Regions from separate parts of the Cohnella yongneupensis genome, predicted to be linked through region 2. Evidence: predicted binding sites of a transcription regulator. Region 2 holds the regulator's gene; the other holds the start of a gene.
What was found. The regulator LexA, encoded in region 2, represses DNA repair genes until DNA is damaged. The targets are predictions, from matches to a motif close to CGAACATATGTTCG.
Positions count from the first base shown of each region.

Region 1: the regulator LexA is predicted to act here: its motif matches at 1,362-1,375, upstream of ACFPQ4_RS03340 (YolD-like family protein).

Region 1 covers NZ_JBHSNC010000010.1:112,147-116,221, reverse strand. Annotated here, with positions in the region: gene ACFPQ4_RS03345 (hypothetical protein) at 666-1,019, shown strand; gene ACFPQ4_RS03340 (YolD-like family protein) at 1,459-1,749, shown strand; gene ACFPQ4_RS03335 (hypothetical protein) at 1,783-1,980, opposite strand; gene ACFPQ4_RS03330 (hypothetical protein) at 2,077-2,388, shown strand; gene ACFPQ4_RS03325 (Acb2/Tad1 domain-containing protein) at 2,685-2,897, shown strand.
Region 2 covers NZ_JBHSNC010000056.1:244,906-263,452, reverse strand. Annotated here, with positions in the region: gene ACFPQ4_RS20990 (ABC transporter ATP-binding protein) at 1-542, opposite strand, end outside; gene ACFPQ4_RS20985 (thioredoxin family protein) at 585-893, opposite strand; gene ACFPQ4_RS20980 (cyclic-phosphate processing receiver domain-containing protein) at 886-1,236, opposite strand; gene ACFPQ4_RS20975 (deoxyribonuclease IV) at 1,241-2,074, opposite strand; gene ACFPQ4_RS20970 (Fpg/Nei family DNA glycosylase) at 2,078-2,896, opposite strand; gene ACFPQ4_RS20965 (HAD-IIA family hydrolase) at 2,946-3,791, opposite strand; gene ACFPQ4_RS20960 (ribonuclease H-like domain-containing protein) at 3,816-5,135, opposite strand; gene ACFPQ4_RS20955 (DEAD/DEAH box helicase) at 5,135-7,417, opposite strand; gene ACFPQ4_RS20950 (hypothetical protein) at 7,572-8,018, opposite strand; gene tlp (small acid-soluble spore protein Tlp) at 8,220-8,435, shown strand; gene metH (methionine synthase) at 8,500-11,952, opposite strand; gene ACFPQ4_RS20935 (1,2-dihydroxy-3-keto-5-methylthiopentene dioxygenase) at 12,099-12,638, shown strand; gene ACFPQ4_RS20930 (HAD family hydrolase) at 12,729-13,520, opposite strand; gene ACFPQ4_RS20925 (hypothetical protein) at 13,534-14,055, opposite strand; gene ACFPQ4_RS20920 (DUF896 domain-containing protein) at 14,102-14,287, opposite strand; gene yneA (cell division suppressor protein YneA) at 14,511-14,924, opposite strand; gene lexA (transcriptional repressor LexA) at 15,086-15,706, shown strand; gene ACFPQ4_RS20905 (NADPH-dependent FMN reductase) at 15,870-16,412, shown strand; gene glnA (type I glutamate--ammonia ligase) at 16,571-17,899, opposite strand; gene ACFPQ4_RS20895 (MerR family transcriptional regulator) at 17,930-18,343, opposite strand; gene ACFPQ4_RS20890 (methionine gamma-lyase family protein) at 18,431-18,547, opposite strand, start outside.

The DNA.
Region 1 (4,075 bases), on a different contig from region 2:
AAATACGAGCAACGGACCAATCGTCTTACATTACATAAGGATAGCTGCTCCTTAGTGGTTCTTGCGAAGAGTTACGAGGAGTATGACGAGAACAACGATCCGATGGATTACATATACGATACAGCTTGGATTGGCTTTTCTGCAATCGAGGCAGCAGTCGGGTTCCATAGGGATCATCATTCTAGACGGGAATTCAAGTTGTGCCGTCGATGCTTTAATATCGAAGCAAAACGATTATTCAAAATCAATGGCAACAACAATTCTCCGCAGTACCCTATAATATAATTTTTTTTCGTGATGCTTTTTTGTTGAATTAATTCGGGTTACTTGCGTGTTGTTGGACTTTTAACCTGTTATATTTATATCATCGGGAAACCGAACAGAGGACACCGCGGGGGCATGCATGCCCCGTTCATACTGGTTGCGACTCGCGGACACGATCCGCGGCGCACGAACCGAGCCGGCCAATAGGTCGGCTTTTTCTATTGCGGTGAAAGCTCCGACGGCGGTTTCCTGATCTCGTATGTAACTTGTCAATGTATTGTGTGCGACGATCCATGAGAGGAGGGCATACGAGGCTTTAGGTCGGCAGCGTATACCGGAGGGCTGCGGCCCACGATGGAACGCTGTCGGCTTATTACAGAGGTACTAGCAGGAGATACTTTATGTCTTCTAGGGAATGGAAGGAAGCTAATAAAGAAAAACAAATCGAATACAAGAGAAAACACTACGAAAAGAATAAACGCGAAGTGATGCGCAAGGCGAAGGAATATAAAAATGAAATTAAACGGTGGCTTGAGGAATATAAGTCTAAGCTAAAATGTGAGTTATGCTCCGAGAATCATCCCGCTGCCTTGGATTTTCACCACCGAGATCCTACAACAAAAAGTTTTGACATAGCTCAGTGCCTCAGGCTTGGCAAGGGAAGAGAATCAATCTTAGCTGAGATTGAAAAGTGCTGTGTGCTCTGTTCTAATTGCCATAGAAAACTGCACTGGAAAGAAAGAATTTCAGGCTAGGGTTCCCGCCGGCCGCTCCATTGCTTATCCCTGAGAGATCCTGACCGGGCGTTGAGCCGGCGTCATGCACCTCTCGTATATTCGTTACTCCACACCTGCCCCAAGACACCTCGACGACATGACGTTTCTGGATAGGGGAAAACCAGAGCGCGAGGTGCACACTCCTTTCTGAGGCTCTGGCCGCCACTGGTAATGGTTGCTGGGGTAATGGTCGTTCTTAGATCGAAGCCGTTAAACGACAACCAATCCGGAAGGTTCGCATCAAGGCGGCGGCCTGATTAAGCCAATGCAGCTGAGTGCTTTTTGACGGTTTCGATGTATCGAAAAATAAGATTGGATACAAGAACGTTTGTTCGTGTATAATGAGAACACCAAATCTCTAAAGGGTGATCTCATGGGACACAAACTCGAAGGTAATGGATTCTGGGAGTCATCGCGAATGATGCTGCCGGAGCACAAGGAGCGGATCATCGCGCTGAACAATGCGGACTTGAAGCCGCGACGCACTCGCCCGACACTTGATGATCAAGAGCTCGAGGAGTTTATGAGGGTTCTCATGGAGTCGCTCGGGCTGCGTTCGGTAGCAGAGTTTAAGCTATACCATGAATACGAGGATTGCTTGGCGATCGGTGTAGTCGATAAGGTGGATCCGTACACTCGCACATTCCTGATTGATGGCGAGCGGTTTAAGGTGGATGACATAATCGGAGCATCTATCATTGGCGCCTAACCGGGCGCTTTTTCTTTGCAAAAAAAGAACCACTTAGCGAGTACGAAACTCGCAAGTGGCTTTTAAAAAGAAATCTCCATCGATTACTACAACATCATCTGTTTGACGCTGGATAAGACCACCTTGATCAATATAGCTGCCGTTCTGCCAGACGTTAACCGCAATCTGGTTATCGATCGCATCTTGGATCTGCTCATTTGTCTTAAGGATCTTACCGACGAGACGTAACATTATTGACCTCCAGTCATCTTGTTATTTCTCCCTGAAAATATCACACTATGCAGAAAATTGGAAGATGTTGTATAGTTGTGGTGGGAGGTGAGACGATTGAGTCAACTGAGTAGGGTACAGGAGCAACTTAATGCGAGATTAAAAAGTATATACACGTTTGCAGATGGGAAGTCCTTTGATATTCGAGAAGAATTGCAGAATCTCGAGCAACATAAAGACTTATACTCGATTATTGAAAGTGAAGGCGCCAAAGAAGGTCCAGTGTATGAAGAATATAGTGGATATTTGGCGAAGTTGCGAGAGAGAATTACTTTTTTGAACGAAAAGAAAAATGAAATTGAATCTGCTAATTTTTCTGATATTAAGAATATAACTCTTCTCTTGGGAAGAATTAATGGATCATTCTAGGCACCTTCGGGTGCTTTTTATTTTGATCATTTTAACCGCATCTGTCCTGCAATTGTAGGACAGTAGAGGTGTACTGTAATTGTAGGACAGTCTGTCCTGTATTTGTAGTACAGTTTGCGTCCTGTATTTGTAGGACACTTTGTACTGCAATTGTAGGACAAAGATATATACTATAAAGATATTTAAAAGATAACTTTATATATATGTCTGATAATACGTGCAAAAAGCGATAATTCGAGTCGTCCTCTAAGGGCGGCTTTTTTCATATACAAATATCCCATTAGGAGGAATGTTCAATGAAACCGAATCTGGTAATCGAGAATAATTTCAGTTATCACGCTCCAAAGGAAGGGCAACCGCTGAAGTACGAGGCTATTCGTGATAAGGCAAAGGAGCTCGCTTATCTCATTGCCGATCTAGCGCCTGACTCTCGAGAAAGAGCATTGTCGATCACCAATCTCGAACAGTCGGTATTCTGGGCTAATGCAGCTATTGCTAGGAATGAGTGATCATATGGACCATGACAGCTTTATCGCTCGACAAGAAGAGCTGCGGAAAGCGGTAAAGGCGCTGATAAAAGCAACGAGGATACATCGAGCGCTTTATTGGTTATTGGATAGGATCGAGAAGGCTTTCGATAAGGTACGACGTTGAAAGGAGAATGCGCATGAGTGAACCTAATGAGGATCTACGCGGGGAATGGACGACCGAACGATGTCCTAAATGTGGAGCTACATTGCTAGGTAATTCAATAGGACAGCGATGGTGTTCAAATCCTGGAGGATCAAGTATAAGCGCATGTGACTACGGTTTGTTTATTGGAGTCGATCTTGCAAACGTAAGCGATCGAACAATGTATAGGGACGTGATCGAATGCCAGCAAGAAACCCACGGCCATGCGGTAAAGCCGGCTGCCCCAACCTAACTGTTGAGCGCTATTGTACCGAATGCGCGGCATTGGTTCAGAAGAAGCAAGAGAGGCAACGTGGAACGGCTAACGACCGGGGCTACAACTATAAGTGGCAGCAGTACAGCAGACGGTACCTAAAGAAGAACCCGCTGTGTGCATGCGCTGACTGCAAGTTGTTGGTCGTACCGCTGGCGGCTAATGTGACAGACCATATCGTACCGCATCGAGGAGATCCTGTTCTGTTCTGGGATCCGATGAACCATCAACCGATGGCTAAGCGATGTCACGATCGGAAGACTGCGACTGAGGATGGAGGGTTTGGCAATAAAGTGAGATAATTAAGGATAGTGGTGGTGGAATAGGTAGACATACGCACCTGCTTAAAAACGGCTGGCGCGGTAAACGACACAGGTGTGCGGTCGAGTCGTTACTATGCAAGGTGCAAATCCTTGCCCACTATGAATAAAACTTGCGCGATAACTCCGGTCCCCGAAAACGTGCGGCGTTAAGCACAGACCCAGAGAACGCAGCGCAAGTTACCATTTGACACAAGTCGCTCAACTGAGCGGCTTTTTTCTTTGCTCATTTTGACGCGCTGTGAGCCGTGTAGAGGCGCGTTAGTCCAACCCAGTGCGAACCCACTCGGACAAGTGCGGAGGGGCAGGGGGGTGCAAATCCTCAAGCGAAAATCGGCTCTAGACCGGCGCCGCCTCACGTGCGTGAAAAATACGGGAAATTGCCCTAGCCTTTAGTGAAAAATTTGAAAGGTGGTGATCA
Region 2 (18,547 bases):
GAATCCAAAAACCGTTCGCGTTCGTACAAATCCAATCCCGCGCATGGCTCGTCCAAAATGAGCAATTCCGGCGATGCCATGATCGTGCGGGCCAACAGCACTTTTTTGCGTTCGCCTTGAGACAACGTTCCGAATGGTTGCTCCGCGAACGCTCTCAATCCGACTTTAGCCAACTCATCGTAGGCTTTCTCTCGCACTTCAACCGGCACTTCCTCGTACATCCGCAAAAAAGCAAAAGCGCCTCCCGCGACGATTTCCCATACCGGGTCTCTCAGCGTAAATTTCTCGATGAGCGACGCGCCTATGTAGCCGATCTTTTTGCGCACCTCGCGCACGTCGACTTGACCGTAACGGTTTCCGAGCACGTCTACCGTCCCGGTCGTCGGGAACATATAGCCCGTAATCATCTCCAGCACGGTCGTCTTCCCGCAGCCGTTGCGGCCTAGCAAAGTCCAATGTTCGCCTGGTTTCACGCTTAGGTCCACGCCCCGCAAAATCTCGCGTTCTCCCCGGCGTAAAGTTAAATTGTGCAATTCGATCATGCAGCTTTCCACTCTCCTGCAAAGGGCAACGGCATCGGCCGCTTAACCTTGATCTATCCGTTCCACGATGTCCGTGACGGACGCAAATCGATACTGCTTCGTCCATTCCCCGTTCCTGTTCTTCATGAGCAAGCAAGGAACGCTTTCGATTCGGAACGCTTGCGCGATGCCCGGCAATAGATTCAAATTCGCCATATAAATCCGAAAATCCGGCCTTATCTTCTCTACGACTTCCAGCATCCGCTTAGCAAGTCCGCACGTGCCGCAGAGCGGCGTATGCACGAACACCGCGAGCGGGCCCGGCTCGTCCGCCCAAGCCCGCTCCCAGTCACTGCCTTCCCATTCAAGCATCCAGCTTCGCTCCTGACACGGCAACCCGATCGAGCACGGCTTGAGGCATCGGTCCGTCATGAATCGTAACGCCCGAAGGGTTGGCCGCGCGCAAGTCCCGCACCATATGCGCCCTGCCCATCAAGCTGGAGGAATGAACGTACACTTCCCGGGGATAAAACCCGCCGGCGATAATGCCGTGAACGACCGACAATCCGTTCGGCTGGTTGTATCCAAGCTCGAAGTCAAGCGAGAGCAAATCCACTTCGCTTGAAGAAAGGAGCAATAAGCATTCCTCCGCAGAGCGGGCGACGACGAACCCGCGCGGACAGGGCCTTACGTCGTCCAAATACACGTTAATCATTCGTCTAATCCTCCTCCGACAGTCGCCTAGCCAGCACGATCTGCTCGCGATGCGATCTGCCTTCGCTTGTAGGCGTTTCCAAGAATAGAGGGACTTTCCTGATTTCGGGAGTGGCGAGCACTTCGCGAAACCCGTCTTCTCCGATATAACCCGCCCCGATCGGCGCATGCCGGTCTTTGCGCGAGCCTTGCTGAAACAAGGAGTCGTTCAAGTGAACGGCGCGCAGACTGTCCCACATGCGAAGCTTCCGCGCCCGCTCCGCGAACGCTTGCCAACCGCCGGGCTCCCATACGCCGCTGGCGAATAGGTGGCACGTGTCGAGACAGAACCCGATCTTGTCAGGTTCGTCGCACAAAGACCGGATTTGAACCCATTCCTCCGGCGCCGTTCCCATGGGACCGTGATCCCCAGCTTGATTTTCCAATAAAATCAACGCATCGCCATGCCAGTCGGAAGCGACTTTATTAATCCACTGTATTATATTTCGATAGCCCTCAAGCGGATCCTTCCCTTTGTGAACGCCAAAATGTACGACGACGCCGATCGAGCCGCACGCTTCCGCGATGGCCAGATCGTTAAGAGTGCAGGCCGCCATCCGGTCGCTCGCCTCCCCGGTTGCCGCCGGATTGACGAGGTAGGGTCCGTGGGCAATCGAAGCGATTCCGCGATCTAGGCACCAAGCTCGGCAACGCGACGCATCTTGCTCGGAGAACGTCTTGGGTTCAAGGGTGCGAGGGTTTTTCGGAAAATATTGAAAAGCATTCGCGCCGATCGAGACCGCATGCTCCGCCGCTTGACGATAACTGCCCCTCGTACTAACGTGACTGCCGATATGCATCGCTTATTCCGAGCCTTGGCAATGCGGGCAATAGAACATTTTGCGTCCGGATAACGTCTCGTGTTTAATCGCATTCCCGCAGACGCCGCACGTTTCGCCTTCCCGGTCATAGACTAGGCAACGGGAATTGTAGCCGCCCGTTAAGTGGTCGGCGGCGGTCAGTGGATATTCCATGTACCCGCCGGCTTCCTTCGCATCGAGCAGCACTTTCTTAATCGCGCCGTACAAGCGCTCGGTAGCCTCCGCATCCAGCTCGGACACCGCGATCGCCGGGTGCAGCTTCGCTTCGAAGCAAATTTCGTCGCTGTAGCAGTTGCCGATGCCGGCGATGAATCTTTGGTCCGTCAGCGTCGTCTTCAGCTTGCCTCTTTTGCTCTTCAGCCGCTTAGTGAAGGCTTCAAGCGTCAACCGCGAATCAAACGGCTCGGGACCGAGCTGCTTCATCTGATCGTGCGCCAATTTGGCCGTAATCCGGTGCAAGTAGCCAAGGCGCAAGCCCCCGAAGTACAAGCTGTTCCCATCCGCAAGCCGGATGATCACTTGATAATGGCTGTCTTCCATGGGCGCTTGCTCCCCGTAATAAATCCATCCGCCCAGCATCAGGTGCAGCAACAGGCGATTGCCGTCGTCCAGATGGAAGAGCAAATGCTTGCCTCTACGTTCCACGAACAAAATCGTACGGTTCGCCAGCGCGTTAGCGAACGTATCCGGAGGCTCGTTGATCGAGCCTTCGCGATTGACGACCGCGGTCGATATTTTAATCCCGCCCAGAAGCGTTGATAGCTGCGAACGGTAATGCTCCATTTCCGGCCATTCCGGCATGATGCTTCTTCCCCCCTGTGTCAGTGCCGCATAAGGAGTTTCTCCTTAGCTAGCCTGCGCTGATTCCATCGATCAGCTTCTCTAAATCGTCTAGCGTAGGGCATACGGCTTGCGGGATAACGCCTGCAGCCTTGCATTCGCGTTGCCAGCTGTCCGTATCGCAATATCCCGTAAGCACGAGAATCGACGGACATCCGGCGCTGTTGCCCGCCGCGATATCCGTGTACGGATTATCGCCTATGACCCAAGTGCGCTCGGGCGCGGTGCCCGCCAATCGCAACGCGTAATCCATTAAGATGGAAGAAGGCTTCCCGATCACGACGGGCTTTATGCCTGTCGCCGCTTCCAGAGCGGCGCCGATCGTCCCCGCCCCTGGAAGGAAGCTTCCTTCCATCGGTAGCAGGCGATCCGGATTCGTCTGCACGAACTTCGCACCGGCGAGCAAATGGTTGATGCCGGCCCGAAGCGTATCGTACGTTAATTGTCGGTCCAACCCTTGCACGACGATCGATGCGACGGCTTTATCGTCATGCTCGCCGACGATTCGCATGCCCGCTTCTCGCAGCGCTTCATGCAAGCCTCGTTCCCCGATGACGAAAGTATCGGCATCCGGATAATTATTCTTTACATAATAGGCTGCGGCCATGGCGGACGTGACGACGAAGCGCTCCTCCGTCGCGATATTTAGATGCCGCAAATGCTCCGCGACTTCGGCGGGCGTCCGAGTCGAATTGTTCGTGACGAACCAACAAGGCATCCCGCTTGTCGACAGCTTGGCAATTAACCGATCGGCGCCGGGAATGCGCTCACTTCCGCGGTAGAGCGTCCCGTCCAGATCGAATAATAGCGCTTCAGGCGTTGCCGTAACCTTTAATCCGTTGATCCAAGTATCCAAGTTGATGCTTCCCCTTCCGGCTGCTTAACGCTGGGCTTCGCGGGCGATCTTCGCCTGCAGTCGCTCCACCCTTCGTTGCAGCTTCTCTCTCTCGTCGCTTAGCGACGCGCTCGCCCTGTTCATGCGGGCGCGGCGTTGCAGCATGCCGAGCGCTCGCTGCGCATAATTTAACGCCGTTAACAAGTCCTTCGCGCGGTGCTCGTAATGCATCGCCAATTCGATCAGCGCATCCGGTCTTGGGAGCAACGCATACTCCGTGCTTGCTACGATTGCCTGCCAGAGCGATACCGCGCGCTCGTGTTGGCACAGCTTCTTGAACCTTGCCGCCAGCGGCAAGCACCATGCGCGGTCTCCGGCATCCGGCCGATTGGCGAGCCGATCGAACAGTCGCTCCGCATGAGCCGATTGCCCGTGCTTCTCCAGCCAACTCGCGGTGCAATACAGCTCCTCCCCGTCTTCGTCGTCCAGCGCCTCCGACTCGGGGCGATCCTCGAGCAGCTGCGCGAAATGCACGGCCAGCGCGGCAAGCGTGAGCACGTCTTTCTCGTTGTGTGCATAGACGCCATGAAGATGCTCGGGATTGCCGTCGTTCAAATACTGAACATAAAGCGCGGGAGCCATCGAACCGGGAACGTCTTCTCCCCGGATGTACCCTAATCGCGCTTCTTCGACGACGGCCAGCCTGCAGGAGGCGAGCGTCTTGCGCCATAGCGCGCGCGACGGATGAAGAAAGTCGAGATGGCCCGGCTCGGCGCCGTTGCTACGCCAGCCGTTCATAATGTAACGGTTCACGAGCACCGGCCAGTCGAACGTTCTTCCGTTATACGTAACCAGATGGTCCTTGTCCTTCAAATGCGAGAGCAAATAGTGCAACATCGCCCGCTCCTCGCCCGGGTGGCGGATGAGCGTCTGTTCGACGATGAACGTTTGCCCGTCATAATAGCCGAAACCGACCATGAACGGCACGTTGCCCGCTCCGACGCCAAGTCCCGTCGTCTCGGTATCAAGGAACAATAGCCTGCTTACATCGACGCCCGCAACCGGACGATCTTGATTTTGCCTTGCGGCGACGCAGCCGAGCCATGTCGCGGAGCGTTGAAGCTCCTCCAGCCCGTACCGGCCGTGATTGTACGGCAACGGATACGCGATCCGGCGCAGCAGGAAGCTGCCGCTTTCGTTCTCGATCTCCTCTATGCCCAGCGCGCGAAACGCCGGATGCAGCCGCGAGGAATCGGGTTCCTCGGCTACACTAGCGGGCATAGCTGATTCCGTCGCAGCCTCCGCGGCTTCCGATGCTTGCGCGGCGGCGCGAAGCCGCTCCAGTCTTTCCTTCAGCCCGCTCATTATTCGGCCCTCGCCGAACGAAGCAACGATAACGCCTGCGTCTTCCCTAGCAGGCCGACCTCCTCGATCGGACCGACGCACGCGGGACAACCGCTTAGACATCCGCAGCCGGTAATGAGCCGTTCCGCTTCTTCAAGCAGATCGCCGTGCATCTCGTACAGGCGCTGGCTTAGTCCGATGCCGCCCGGATAGCGATCGTAGAAATAGATCGTTGGCCGCTTCGTATGCGTCGCCTTCACTTGCGGCACGACGCGAATGTCGAACGGATCGCACATGAGATGCAGCGGCGCTAGATGGATAAGCACGTTCGCGAGTCCGAGCAATGCCATCTGCATGTCGTTCGCGCTGCGCTTCGCCGTCTCTTCCTCCGAGAACGAGAACCAGTAGCCGCTCGTATGCAAAATTTCTTCCGGCAAATGAATCGGTCCCGACCCGATATTCTCGTGCGTACGCAGCCGGATTTTTTTGAATATCGTCGGCTTCGCCATAACGGTCACTTCGCCGTAATGCCGGTCCAGCGGGCCCGTGCGCTCCTCCAGGTCCACGTGCAATACTTTCAGCTCCACCGCCAAGCTCGCGTCGGTGAAGTAGTCGACGTTCACTTGCCGGACGTACGCCTTCTTCTCCGGATAATCGAGCTTCTCTACTTGATATTGCACGCCCTCGTGCAAATAGATCGCTTCCTCGTGGACGAGCGTCGGGGCGCTGAACCGGTCGACTTCGCCGATGACTTTATGACCCTCGGTCATATCGATGATGACGATATTCTCCTGGGCCGCCGAACGAAGAGAAATGTTATGCGCCGGGAACGCTTGCTCCATCCAATACCAGCGCGTGCCTACGTGGTGGAGCACTTTCTCCTCTACGAGAAATTCGAGCAGATCCGTGAGCTTCTCGCCCCCGAAGACGTCTCCTTCTTCAAATGGCAGCTCGTACGCCGCGCACTTGATATGATCGAGAAGGATGAGCAGGTTATCGGGATGAATGCGCGCCTCTTCCGGCGGACGGCCGAGGAAGTAATCCGGATTTTGAATCAAATATTGATCGAGCGGATTACTGCTCGCCACGAGGAACGTAACCGAGCTGCTCTGACGGCGACCCGCGCGGCCGGACTGCTGCCACGTGCTCGCGATCGAGCCCGGATAGCCGTTGAGCACGCACGCTTGCAGCTGACCGATATCGATGCCGAGCTCGAGCGCGTTCGTACTGACGACGCCGCGAATCTCTCCGCTGCGCAATCCGCGTTCGATCTCGCGGCGCAGCTTCGGCAAATATCCGCCGCGATAGCCGCGTATCGATTTCTTGCCGAGCTCGCCCTTGACGAGCTCCTGCAAGTAAGTGAGCAAAATCTCGACCCTAACTCGGCTGCGCGCGAACACGATCGTCTGGATGCCGCTCTTGAGCAACAGCGCCGCCAGCTTCTGCGATTCGAGCACGCTGCTGCGACGGATGCCAAGCTGTTGGTTGACGACGGGCGGGTTGTAGAACACCATGTGCTTCTCCCCGGTCGGGGCGCCGTTGTCGTCGACTAGTGCGACCGGTTCACCGATTAAGCGCTCCGCGTGCTCGAGCGGATTACGGATCGTCGCCGACGCGCACAGAAATTGCGGGTTGCTGCCGTAAAACTTGCAAATCCGCTTCAACCGCCGAATGACATTCGCGACGTGACTGCCGAATACGCCGCGGTAAGAGTGCAGCTCGTCGATAATTATATATTTAATATTTTCGAACAGCTTGACCCACTTCGTATGATGCGGCAAAATCGCCGAATGCAGCATGTCTGGATTCGTAACGACGATATGTCCCGCGTTGCGGATCGCCGTGCGCACGGTCGGCGGCGTATCGCCGTCGTACGTATGCGTCTTGATGTCTACTTCCATCAGATCGGCAAGCTGCTGAAGCTCGGCGACCTGGTCTTGCGCCAGCGCCTTCGTGGGGAATAGATAGAGCGCCCGCGCGCTATCGTCCGAGAGCAGCGTCTGCAGAACGGGCAAGTTGTAGCAGAGCGTCTTCCCCGACGCCGTCGGCGTGACGGTCACGACGTGCCGGCCCTCGGTCACCGCTTGAAAGGACGCCGATTGATGCGTATACAGCTCCGTTATTCCTTTGCTCCTAAGCGCTTCGGACAGCTTCGGATGTATATAAGCAGGCAACGGCACCGAACGCGCCGGTCTCGCCGGCTGCGTATGCCAGTACGTTACGTTATCCATTAACTCGGGCTTGGATTTAAGCAAACCGAGCCATTCGTCCACCGATTCCGCTTTTTCCGTCCACGGATTCATGGCATTTCTCCTACCGGATCGTTTTCCTCTATTGTACAGAATATATGTTCGCCCAGCAATGGAAAACGAGCCTTGCGGCCCGTTTTCGACAAACTTGTCGTCTCCTGCGCTTTCCCGGGAAACTTTTTTGAAAATTCGCTTCATTCACTCGCCCTTAAACGTAAGGATATTGCCACGCCCGTTTATGCCAACCGATATGATGCTCAAGCACGTTGAACTGCGGATCCAGCACGACTTCCGCGCGATACGGCCACTCCAGCTCCCGCCAAAAACGCAAGTCGGTCCACGTGACCGCATATTTTCCGTCCGATCCGACCGTCCAAACGACGTATTTGCGCTTCGCGAAATCGATAAGCGTACGAACAGACGGCACGTCGCGCGAAGCTTCTATGCAAGGGTGCTGCGAACACGGAGGCAATGCCCGAGCCGGAACGAGCCGATTTCCGACGATCCACCCGAACTCGAACCCTTCGTCGGTTTGCGCGACGATTTGCCAGCGAAACCACCATAATCCCGGCAACGCGTGCAACGATCGCCATCGTCTATATTGCGTTTGAGCGCCATGGCCGCCAGCGTCGCCCCGAACAACAAATGAGAACATGTATCCATGCTTCATCCGTCCTTCCCGAGAGCATTTCCTGCTCCCGCTTCCAGCGTAAGCGATCACTGTCAGCAACGTTGCTCGGGGACGTTAACGGCATATTATTTTTCTTCGGGCATAATGCGCCGTATAGACCGCACGAATTCACGGCATCCTATTCGACGGGCCAACAACCCGATATGATCTAAAGGAGAGTTGAAAATGGCTAAGCCGGACGATCGGTCCGACAACGTAAGCAAGCTTCAAAACGCAAAGGCAAACACGCTCGACAACATCAGCGAGACGGAGCACTACTTGGATGAGCACGCGGCGGAGCTCGGCGACCAGGAACAAGAGCAGCTAGCGAGCAAAAACGCCAGACGCCGCCAAGCGGTTGAAGGCATGGAAAGCGAAATACAAGACGAACAAAACCAATAAACGCGATAAAACCCCGAAGCCGTCCGCCTTGTCCATGCGGGTCGACTTCGGGGTTTCGTATCTCTTAAACCTTTTCCACGTTAAAATATTGCGCCTCGGGATGCGCGAACACCATCGCCGATACGGAAGCTTCAGGCTCCATCATGAAGCCTTCCGTCAGATGAACGCCGATATCTTCGGGCTTCATCAGTTCGAACAGCGGACCTTGATCCTCGAGATCCGGGCACGCCGGGTAACCGAACGATACGCGAATGCCCTGGTATCTTGCGCCGAACCGTTGCTTCATCGTCATCTCTACCGGATCCGGGAAACCCCAGCTGTCGCGCATGATCTGATGCACGCGCTCCGCCAAGCCTTCCGCGACTTCGAGCGCGGTCGCCAGCAGCGCGTGGGAGCGCAGGTAATCGCCGCTCTCCTTCCACTTCTCGCCCTGCTCGCGGGCGCCTTGGCCCGCCGTAACGACGAGGAAGCCGACCGTATCCATAATGCCGCTTTCCACGGATTTCAGGAAGTCCGCCAAGCACAAGAACGGCGCGACTTGCTGGCGCGGGAACGAGAACCGCTTCAGCACGCGGGTCGTGTCCTCCGGATCGTAGACGAGAATATCGTTGCCTTCCGACTGCGCCGGGAAGAAGCGGTACATCGCTTGCGGCTTCAGCCAACCATGTTGTTGCGACAGGGACATGATCTCGTCGACCGTCGCTTTCAAGTTGACCGTCCGCTCGTCGCCCGCGGCGAGCAATTCTTCGACGTTGCCTTTCAAGCCGAGGTGATGACCGAGCAGCATTTGCAAGTTGACGTACGGTATAACGTGATTAAGCGGATAATCGCGGATTACGTGACGCTCGAAGTCCGGCGCCTTGAAGATCGGCGCGTCCTGCGAAATTTCCGAACGGCGGGCCCGCGTGAGCTCCGGCAGCACCTTCGGTTGCTCCGCTTGCTCGGCCAGCGCTTTCTGCTCTGCCCAATGCTCTTCGGTAATGCGTTTCCGATGCGCGGGATCGCCCAGCTTATTCGCGATATCGAGTCCGTCCATCGCGTCTTTCGCGTACATGACGATTCCGTCGTACTCTGGCGCGATACGGTTTTTGGTGAACTTGCGGGTCAGCGCCGCCCCGCCTACCAATATCGGAGCATCGATGCCCGCCGTGCGCAAATCTTGCGCCGTTATGACCATCTGCTGAGCCGACTTGACGAGCAAGCCGGAGAGGCCGATCGCATCCGGTTTCTCCGCGCGAGCCGCTTCGATAATTTGCTCCGGCGGCACTTTGATGCCGAGGTTCACGATCTTGTAGCCGTTGTTGGACAAAATGATCTCGACGAGGTTTTTGCCAATATCGTGCACGTCGCCTTTAACGGTCGCGAGCAGGATTTTGCCTTTGACGGCCGACTCGTCTTTCTCCATGTGCGGCTCGAGCTGCGCAACGGACGCTTTCATTACTTCCGCGCTCTGCAGCACTTCGGCTACGATTAGCTCATTGTTGTTAAATAGACGGCCGACTTCTTCCATCCCCGCCATAAGCGGACCGTTGATGATTTCGAGCGGAGCATACTTCTGCAGAGCCGCGTCGATATCGGCCGGGAGTCCGTCCTTGCTTCCTTCGACCACATAACCGGATAACCGTTCTTCTAGCGTCAGGTTTGATGCTTTGACCTTCTTCTCGACTTTCTTGTCGCGGAAAGCCGCGACGAACGCGGCGAGCGTCTCGTCGTTCGTGTCGTAGATGAGCGCTTCCGCCAGCTTGCGCTCGTGTTCCGGAATGGACGCGTAACGCTCGAGTTTCTCGGTATTCACGATCGCGTAGTCGAGACCGGCTTTCGTGCAATGGTAGAGATAGACGGAGTTCAGCACTTCGCGGCCTGCGTCCGGCAAACCGAACGAGATGTTGCTTAGGCCGAGAATCGTTTTCGCGCGCGGGTACTTCTCTTTGATCATCCGGATGCCTTCGATCGTCTCGACGGCGGATCCGATATATTGCGGGTCACCCGAGCCGATCGGGAACATATTCGGGTCGAAAATAATATCGTCCGGCTGCATCCCATATTTACCCGTTAGGAGCTCATAAGAGCGCGTAGCCACTTCCATTTTCGCTTCGCGAGATACCGCTTGTCCCCGCTCGTCGATCAGAATGCAGACGACAGCCGCTCCGTACTGATGGATGAGCGGCAAAATTTTCTCGAACTTCGATTCGCCGTCTTCCAAGTTAATCGAGTTGATGATTGCCTTGCCTTGCGAATATTTAAGACCTAGTTCGATAATATGATCGTAGGTCGAATCGAGCATAAGCGGCGCTTTGATCTTCTTCGTGACCATCGGCAAAAATTGATTGACCGCGTATTCCTCGTCGATATCGGTATCCTGCAAGTTAATATCGATAATTTGCGCGCCGCCCTTCACCTGGGCACGCGCGATATCGGAAGCTTCGTCGAATTTCTCTTCCTTGATGAGCCGCTTGAACTTCCGCGAGCCGGAAATGTTCGTCCGCTCGCCGATCATGATCGGTCGATTGTCATCCTCGATATAGACGGTCTCGATGCCGGATACGGCAGGCGGATGTTGCCCGACCATTGCACGAGGAGTGACGCCTTCCATTACTTTCGCCAAAGCGGCCATATGCGCGGGAGTCGTTCCGCAGCAACCGCCGGCGATGTTAATCCAGCCCTGCTCCGCGAACGCCAGCAGCTTCTTCGCTAGCGATTCCGGCGATTCATGATAATGCCCGTTCTCGTCCGGCAACCCCGCGTTCGGATAGCAGCTGACGGCTGCTCTTGCGATGCCGGACAGCGTCCGCAGATGATCGCGCATGAATTCCGGTCCCGTCGCGCAGTTAAGACCGATCGAGATCGGCTTCAGATGCTCGAGCGACACGTAGAAAGACTCGATGTTCTGGCCCGCGAGCGTCGTGCCCATCGGCTCGATCGTGCCGCTGATCATGATCGGTAGCGTCACGCCCGTCTCTTCGTACGCTTGGCGAACGGCGATGCTCGCCGCCTTAACGTTTAACGTATCCTGGGAAGTCTCGATCAAGATGACGTCTACATCACCCTCGATGAGCGCCACGACTTGCTCGCGATAACTTACGACAAGCTCGTCGAACGTGACGCCGCCGGTGACGGACAGCGTCTTCGTCGTCGGTCCGAGCGCGCCGGCCACGAACCGCGGCTTATCCGGCGTCGAATATTTATCGCAAGCCGCGCGTGCTAGCTTCGCAGCCGCAAGATTGATCTCTCTCGCTTTTTCAGGAATATCGTATTCCTGCAGCACGATGCTGGTCGCGCCGAACGTATTCGTCTCGATAATATCGGAACCCGCGGCCAAATACGCTTCGTGAATGCTTTGGATGACGTCCGGTCTAGTCAATACGAGAATCTCGTTGCAGCCGTCCAAATCCTCGCTTCCGAAGTCGTTCGCGGTCAAATCCGCTTGCTGGATCATCGTGCCCATAGCGCCGTCAAGAATAAGGATGCGTTTGGTTAGCTCCTCTTGCAGAGAAGGTTTGATATGCGTTAAAGTCATAATTAGAATCGCTTCTCCCGTCTGTCAAATCATTAAATTCTATAGTAACAGAATCAGGATGGGACGAAAAGGTGCACAATCGACATGCATCGGAATATCGTTTATAATTAAGGCACTAATTCACATTGGGAAAAGAGGAATTAACGATGGCTGAAATTCGGATCCGCAATACGAACGAGCGTATTAGCGGCGAACAAGAAGTACGCGAGTTTCTGAGCAAACAAGACGTGCTTTACGAGCACTGGGACCCTTCCAAGCTGCCTGCGCACCTGCAAGAGAAGTTCGCGCTGACCGACGAGGACAAGAGCGAAATTCTATCCACCTTCGATACGGAAATTCGCGACCTTGCCGACAGACGCGGTTACAAAACGTGGGATATTATTTCTCTGTCCGACGCAACGCCGAACCTCGACGAGCTGCTTAAAAAGTTCGAGAACGTGCATACGCATACGGAAGACGAAGTTCGCGCGATTACGGCGGGACGCGGTATCTTCATCATTAAAGGCAACGAAGAAATCGGTTATTTCGACGTCGAGCTCGAAGCCGGCGACGTAATCTCCGTACCTGAAGGTTATGCCCACTTCTTCACCCTGATGGACAATCGTCAGATCGTAGCCGTTCGCCTCTTCATCGAGACGGAAGGCTGGATCGCGCATAGCTACGACGATCCGACGTTCGTGAAATAATAGTTGAATCCATAACAAAAAGACGTATGAGCCGATATCGGTTCATACGTCTTTTAGTGTGAGTTGCTATTTCATCCTTGTCAGTGCGGGTTATAGCGTCTTCAAGAGCGCCGGAAGCTCGTTTAAGCTGCGGATCTCATGCTTCGGTACGATCTCGTCGTTGCGAGTCGCCTCGTGCCGGTTGATCCAAATCGATGTCATGCCGACTCGGTTCGCCCCGAGAATGTCGGTCGTCAGCTTGTCGCCGACCATTACGCCTTCTTCCGCCGTAATGCCGATACGTTCCGTCGCATGGGCGAACAGTCGCGGCGACGGCTTGCCTTCGCCAAAATCGCCGGAAATGACGATCGCGTCGAAGTACGGAATAAGCGTCGGCATTCCGTCCAGCTTCTCTTGTTGCAAATCAGGCGAGCCGTTCGTTAGTAACAATAGCTTGTAGTCTTTCCGAAGCTCGTCCAGCACGGCGAACGTCTCGTCATAAACGTACGGCAGACTGCGACGCTGCGCCGGAAAGTGCTCGGCAAGTTGCTGGCCCAGACTAGGATTATCGACGCCAAGCGCTGCCAGTCCAGCTGTCCAAGCGTTCGTCCGGTACGTCGGCGCGAGCTGCTCCAGCTTTCGGAACATCTCATGCTCGCCTTTTTTGAAATGGCCCCATAACGCTTCGAACGGGTTGATTCCGATCATTTGCGTAAAAGTGAACGTCTCGTAGGTTTCGTATAAGGCGCGCGCTTCTTTGCGCACGGATGCTTCCAATGCATGCTCGTCAAGCCCGGTCGACTCCGCGGCTAGTTTGCACGTGTTACGAAACGCTTCCGTAACGCTTCTCTCATCCCACAATAACGTATCGTCTAGATCGAATAATACGGCCTTAATCGACATCCCCAAGTTCTCCTCACTTCGTCTTCTGTTCCCACTCCACATGGTGCAGGTCTGCGTATATTTTTAGTCTCTCGGTCATCCGTTCGATCGGGAAACGGTTCATCAGCTTAGAAAATACCCAGTTACCGCCTTTGATCGTCTCGATGACGACATAGCCCGGTTGAATCGATATTTTGCGGACGTCCGTTGGACGTAATTGCTTGTAACCGGTAAACTTACGCGTCTCCAGCATGTCGCGCGTAACGGACAAATAAGGACGGCGCATAAAATAGAACAGCGCGAGCAGCATATAACACCCGATCGTCACCCAGAACAAAGTCGGATCGGTCAAGAAATCTTCCGACCAAGGTTTAGCTAACGTAACGTAGAGCGCGATCAACATGACAAGCAGGATCGGCACGACGTAATTGCGGCCTTTGAACTTGTCGACTTGCGGTGACGATGATTCGCTGATCGATTTTTTGCCGTTTTTTTTACGGCGTTTGTTAACTTGCTTTGCGTTTTTCTGAACCATGCGTTCCCATGAACGGGACATAAAGCTCCTCCTCGTCAATAACTGCTGCGGTTTGCCATCGATCTATTTAGTGAATAATCGTTGGTTTCTCATCCGTGACTTCGATTTGATCCAGCTGTTGCTTGAAGTTTTTCTTGAAATTGATCAAGTATTCCTTCCGCAGCCGATCGCGCTCGACGACTTCCGCTTCCGTTAAGCCTTCGGCTTTGCTTTTGCGCGCTAATTCATTAATACGTTGGATATGCTTCTCCATGTCGATGTCACTCCCTTCAATATACCTACTCTACTTTGACATTAACGCAGTTGCCTTGTCAAGAAAACGGCGGACGCAAAAACAGACCGGTTTCCCGGTCTGTAGAACATGCGTTCTCATGACGTGTTCTTATGTAAAGTCATACAAGCTAGCTACTTGTGAGGTGACTTAGTTCATCTAGTTACTAACTATAAATATGTGTTCGGATTTTGTTCTCATGCTGTTAAGGAAGCATCTTTGCCGGCAATACGAGCGTCTGTCCGGTGTGCAAAGAAGAGGACGCAAGTCCATTACGCTTCATAAGCACGTGAACGGCTTCGCGTGTATCCATATTGTCCTTCTTATAAGTACCCGCTAATTCCCACAGGGTGTCGCCGCTATCAACGGAGATAACAATCTCGTTCGCAGATGCCGGAGTGCCCGCTTCGCTCGATGCGAACGTATGTGCGAACGCAAAGCCGCTGAACAGGATAACAAAGGCGATCACGATAAACAAGGAGCGTGCAACGCCTAGACCGCGATGCGAACGCGTCGTTGCTGAAGCCGTTCTAACAGCGTATCTAGGCTTCAAAGGAGCCACCATCTTATGAATAGTAGAAGCAGGAGCAGAAGATCCGGATACCCATGTATGTACCATTTACGCTCACCCCAAACATTTGTTCTGGTATCAGATTAACACGAACACATGATCGTGTCAACAAATTTTGGAACATTTGTTCGGCGGAACGAATGTTTGTGCGAACTCGAGTTCTGTGTTATAATTTGTCATCATGAACTGATACATAGGGAGGGCTTGGCGTGTCCAAGATGTCCAATCGCCAAAATGCCATTTTAGAATTCATTAAGACTGAAGTTAGGGAAAAGGGTTATCCCCCGTCCGTTCGCGAAATCGGCGAAGCTGTAGGCCTCGCTTCCAGCTCCACGGTCCACGGTCACCTGGATCGCCTAGAAAAGAAAGGCTTAATCCGCCGCGACCCGACGAAGCCTCGCGCGATCGAGATTCTAGGCGATGACGAATCCATGTACGGACTAGCCTCATCCGTTCGCCAAATCCCGCTAGTCGGGAAAGTAACGGCCGGCGTGCCGATTACCGCTACGGAGAACATCGAAGAATACTTCCCGCTGCCGACGACGATGGTCGGCGATCAACCGGTATTCATGCTTTCCGTACAAGGCGATAGCATGATCGAAGCCGGTATCCACGACGGCGACTACGTTATCGTCCGCCAGCAACCGAACGCAACGAACGGCGATATCGTCGTCGCGATGACGGAAGACAATGAAGCTACGGTCAAGACGTTTTACAAGGAACGCGACCATATCCGTCTCCAACCCGAGAATGCCAGCATGTCGCCTCTTCGTTACCCGAACGTCAGCATCCTAGGTAAAGTCATCGGCCTGATTCGCTCCTTTATGTAAACATGCTTTAACTAATTAGAGGTTTCTCCATTGCCCACGTACACCGGGGCTGGGGAACCTCTTTTTTTGTGCGACAAAATGGCATTCGAGCATAAAACGTCGGTTCATGGACATTATAGGAGTTGTCTGAACATACGACAAATACACTCGACAGGAGAATTATATGCCAACGTTAAAAATCGGAATCATTCTTGGAAGCACGCGGCAAGGCCGCGTCAGCCCTCAGGTCGGCGAGTGGGTAAAGAAAATTGCCGATGGACGCAACGACGCCAATTACGAGATCGTAGATATCGCTGAATACAAGCTTCCTCTGCTTGGCGAAGCGGATGCCACGGAACAAGCTACCGCATGGAATACGAAGCTGGCAAGCTTGGACGGCTTCGTATTCGTCGTCGCGGAATATAACCACAGTATCACGGGAGCGTTGAAGAACGCGATCGATTTCGCGCGCGAAGCGTGGAACAACAAAGCCGCGGGAATCGTCAGCTATGGCTCCGTAGGTGGCGCCCGCGCTGCCGAGCATCTTCGGGGCATATTAGGGGAAGTATCGATAGCGGACGTGCGCGTCCATGTAGCGTTATCGTTGTTCACGGATTTCGAGAACGGCAGCGTGTTCAAACCAGCCGAGCTACACCTGACTAACTTGAACGGTATGCTTGACCAGGTGGTCGCTTGGAGCGGCGCGTTAAAGACACTCAGGTCTTAGTCCCGCGCATAGCTAATGTCCGTGAAGAAAACCAAACAGGATGGGTCAGCGATCGGATCGCTGTTCCATCCTGTTTTTGGTTTCCCGAACACCAACTAAAAAACCGGCCCGCGAAGGTCCGAAGACATCGCGGTGCCGGTCAGCAATACGATCTAGATTTAGAACATCGTCAAATATTGATCGCGTTCCCATTGGTGGACTTGCGTGCGGTACATGTCCCACTCGATTTCCTTGAGCTCGTAGAAGTGGCTAAGCGCGTGATCGCCGAGCGTCTCGCAGACGACGTCGTCGCGAAGCATCTCGTTGAGCGCTTCCTTCAAGTTGATCGGCAAGCTAGGAATGCCGGCGTCGATGCGCTCTTCTTCGCTCATCACGTAGATGTTGCGATCGACCGGCGGCGGGGAAGTCATTTTGTTCGCGATTCCGTCCAAGCCGGCTTTCAGCATGACGGCAAGCGCCAAGTAAGGGTTAGCCGCAGGATCCGGGTTACGCGCTTCGATGCGCGTGCTAAGGCCGCGGGATGCCGGAATCCGAATCATCGGGCTACGGTTGCTTGCGGACCATGCCACATAGCAAGGCGCTTCATAACCAGGAACAAGTCGTTTGTACGAGTTGACCGTAGGGTTAGTGATAGCCGCGAATCCGCGCGCATGTCTCAAAATACCCGCCATGTATTGTCTAGCAATCGCGCTCAATCCGAGCTTGTCGTCCGCGTCGTAGAACGCGTTCTCGTTGCCACGGAACAGCGATTGGTGACAATGCATACCGGAACCGTTCACTCCGAACAGCGGCTTCGGCATGAATGTTGCGTGTAAGCCATGTTGACGCGCGATCGTCTTAACGACGAGCTTGAACGTCTGAATTTGGTCAGCCGCTTTGATCGCATCTGCGTATTTAAAGTCGATCTCATGCTGACCTGGCGCAACTTCATGGTGGGATGCTTCGATCTCGAAGCCCATTTCCTCGAGCATGAGCACGATATCGCGTCGGCAGTTCTCGCCTAGGTCGGTCGGCGCAAGGTCGAAATATCCGCCTTGGTCGTTCAGTTCCATAGTCGGGTTACCCTTCTCGTCCGTCTGGAACAAGAAAAACTCAGGTTCAGGTCCTACGTTCATCGTCGAGAAGCCCATATCTTCAGCTTCTTGCAGCGCACGCTTCAGAATGCCGCGAGGGTCGCCCGCGAACGGAGTGCCGTCCGGCATATAGATGTCGCAAATGAGGCGAGCGACGCGATCTTGCGTTACCCAAGGGAATACGACCCACGTGCTCAAATCCGGGTACAAATACATATCGGATTCTTCGATCCGAACGTATCCTTCGATCGAGGAGCCGTCGAACATCATTTTGTTATCGAGCGCTTTGTCCAGCTGGCTTACCGGAATCTCGACGTTCTTGATCGTGCCGAGAAGGTCCGTGAATTGAAGTCTGATGAACCGTACGTTCTGTTCCTTGGCGATCCGCTTAATATCTTCGCGAGTGTAGCTCATGACAGCCTCCTAGATTGGGCATCAGCCGTTTTATTTGTTTTTGAAAAAGCGCGATAGTTCGCCTTGGATCAAAGAAACTTGACCTGGACGTTTGCCTTGCATGAGCTGTTGCTTCAGCATGCGATGCAGCTGAGAATCGGACATCTCGCGACGCTTAACTTCCGACTGCTCGTTAATAATCGTCGCATCGCTCTCGCCCTGCCCGACAGGATTCATGACTTGCTTGATTCCCGCGATATTGACGCCCTTCTCGATCAGCGATTTAATCTCCATAAGACGTTCTACGTCATTGAAAGAAAACAGCCGCTGATTGCCGTCCGTGCGAGCGGGCTGGATTAACTCATGTTGTTCGTAGTATCGGATTTGGCGGGCGGTCAGGTCGGTCAGCTTCATTACGATGCCGATCGGAAACAACGCCATATTCCTGCGAATCTCGTCGCCCATGTCATACCAACCTTCCAGTTGACTGTTGTTTTTGAAATCACTTACATTGTATCCTCGTAGCAAAAACATGTCAAGGCATGTAAGGTTTTATTGGGCGAGATCTTTCAAATATCCGCGTTCGCTGAAAACCGACAAAACCCGCTGTACAGCTAACTTCACATGCGCATAAGTAAGTCCGCCTTGCATGTAAGCAATGTAGGGTTC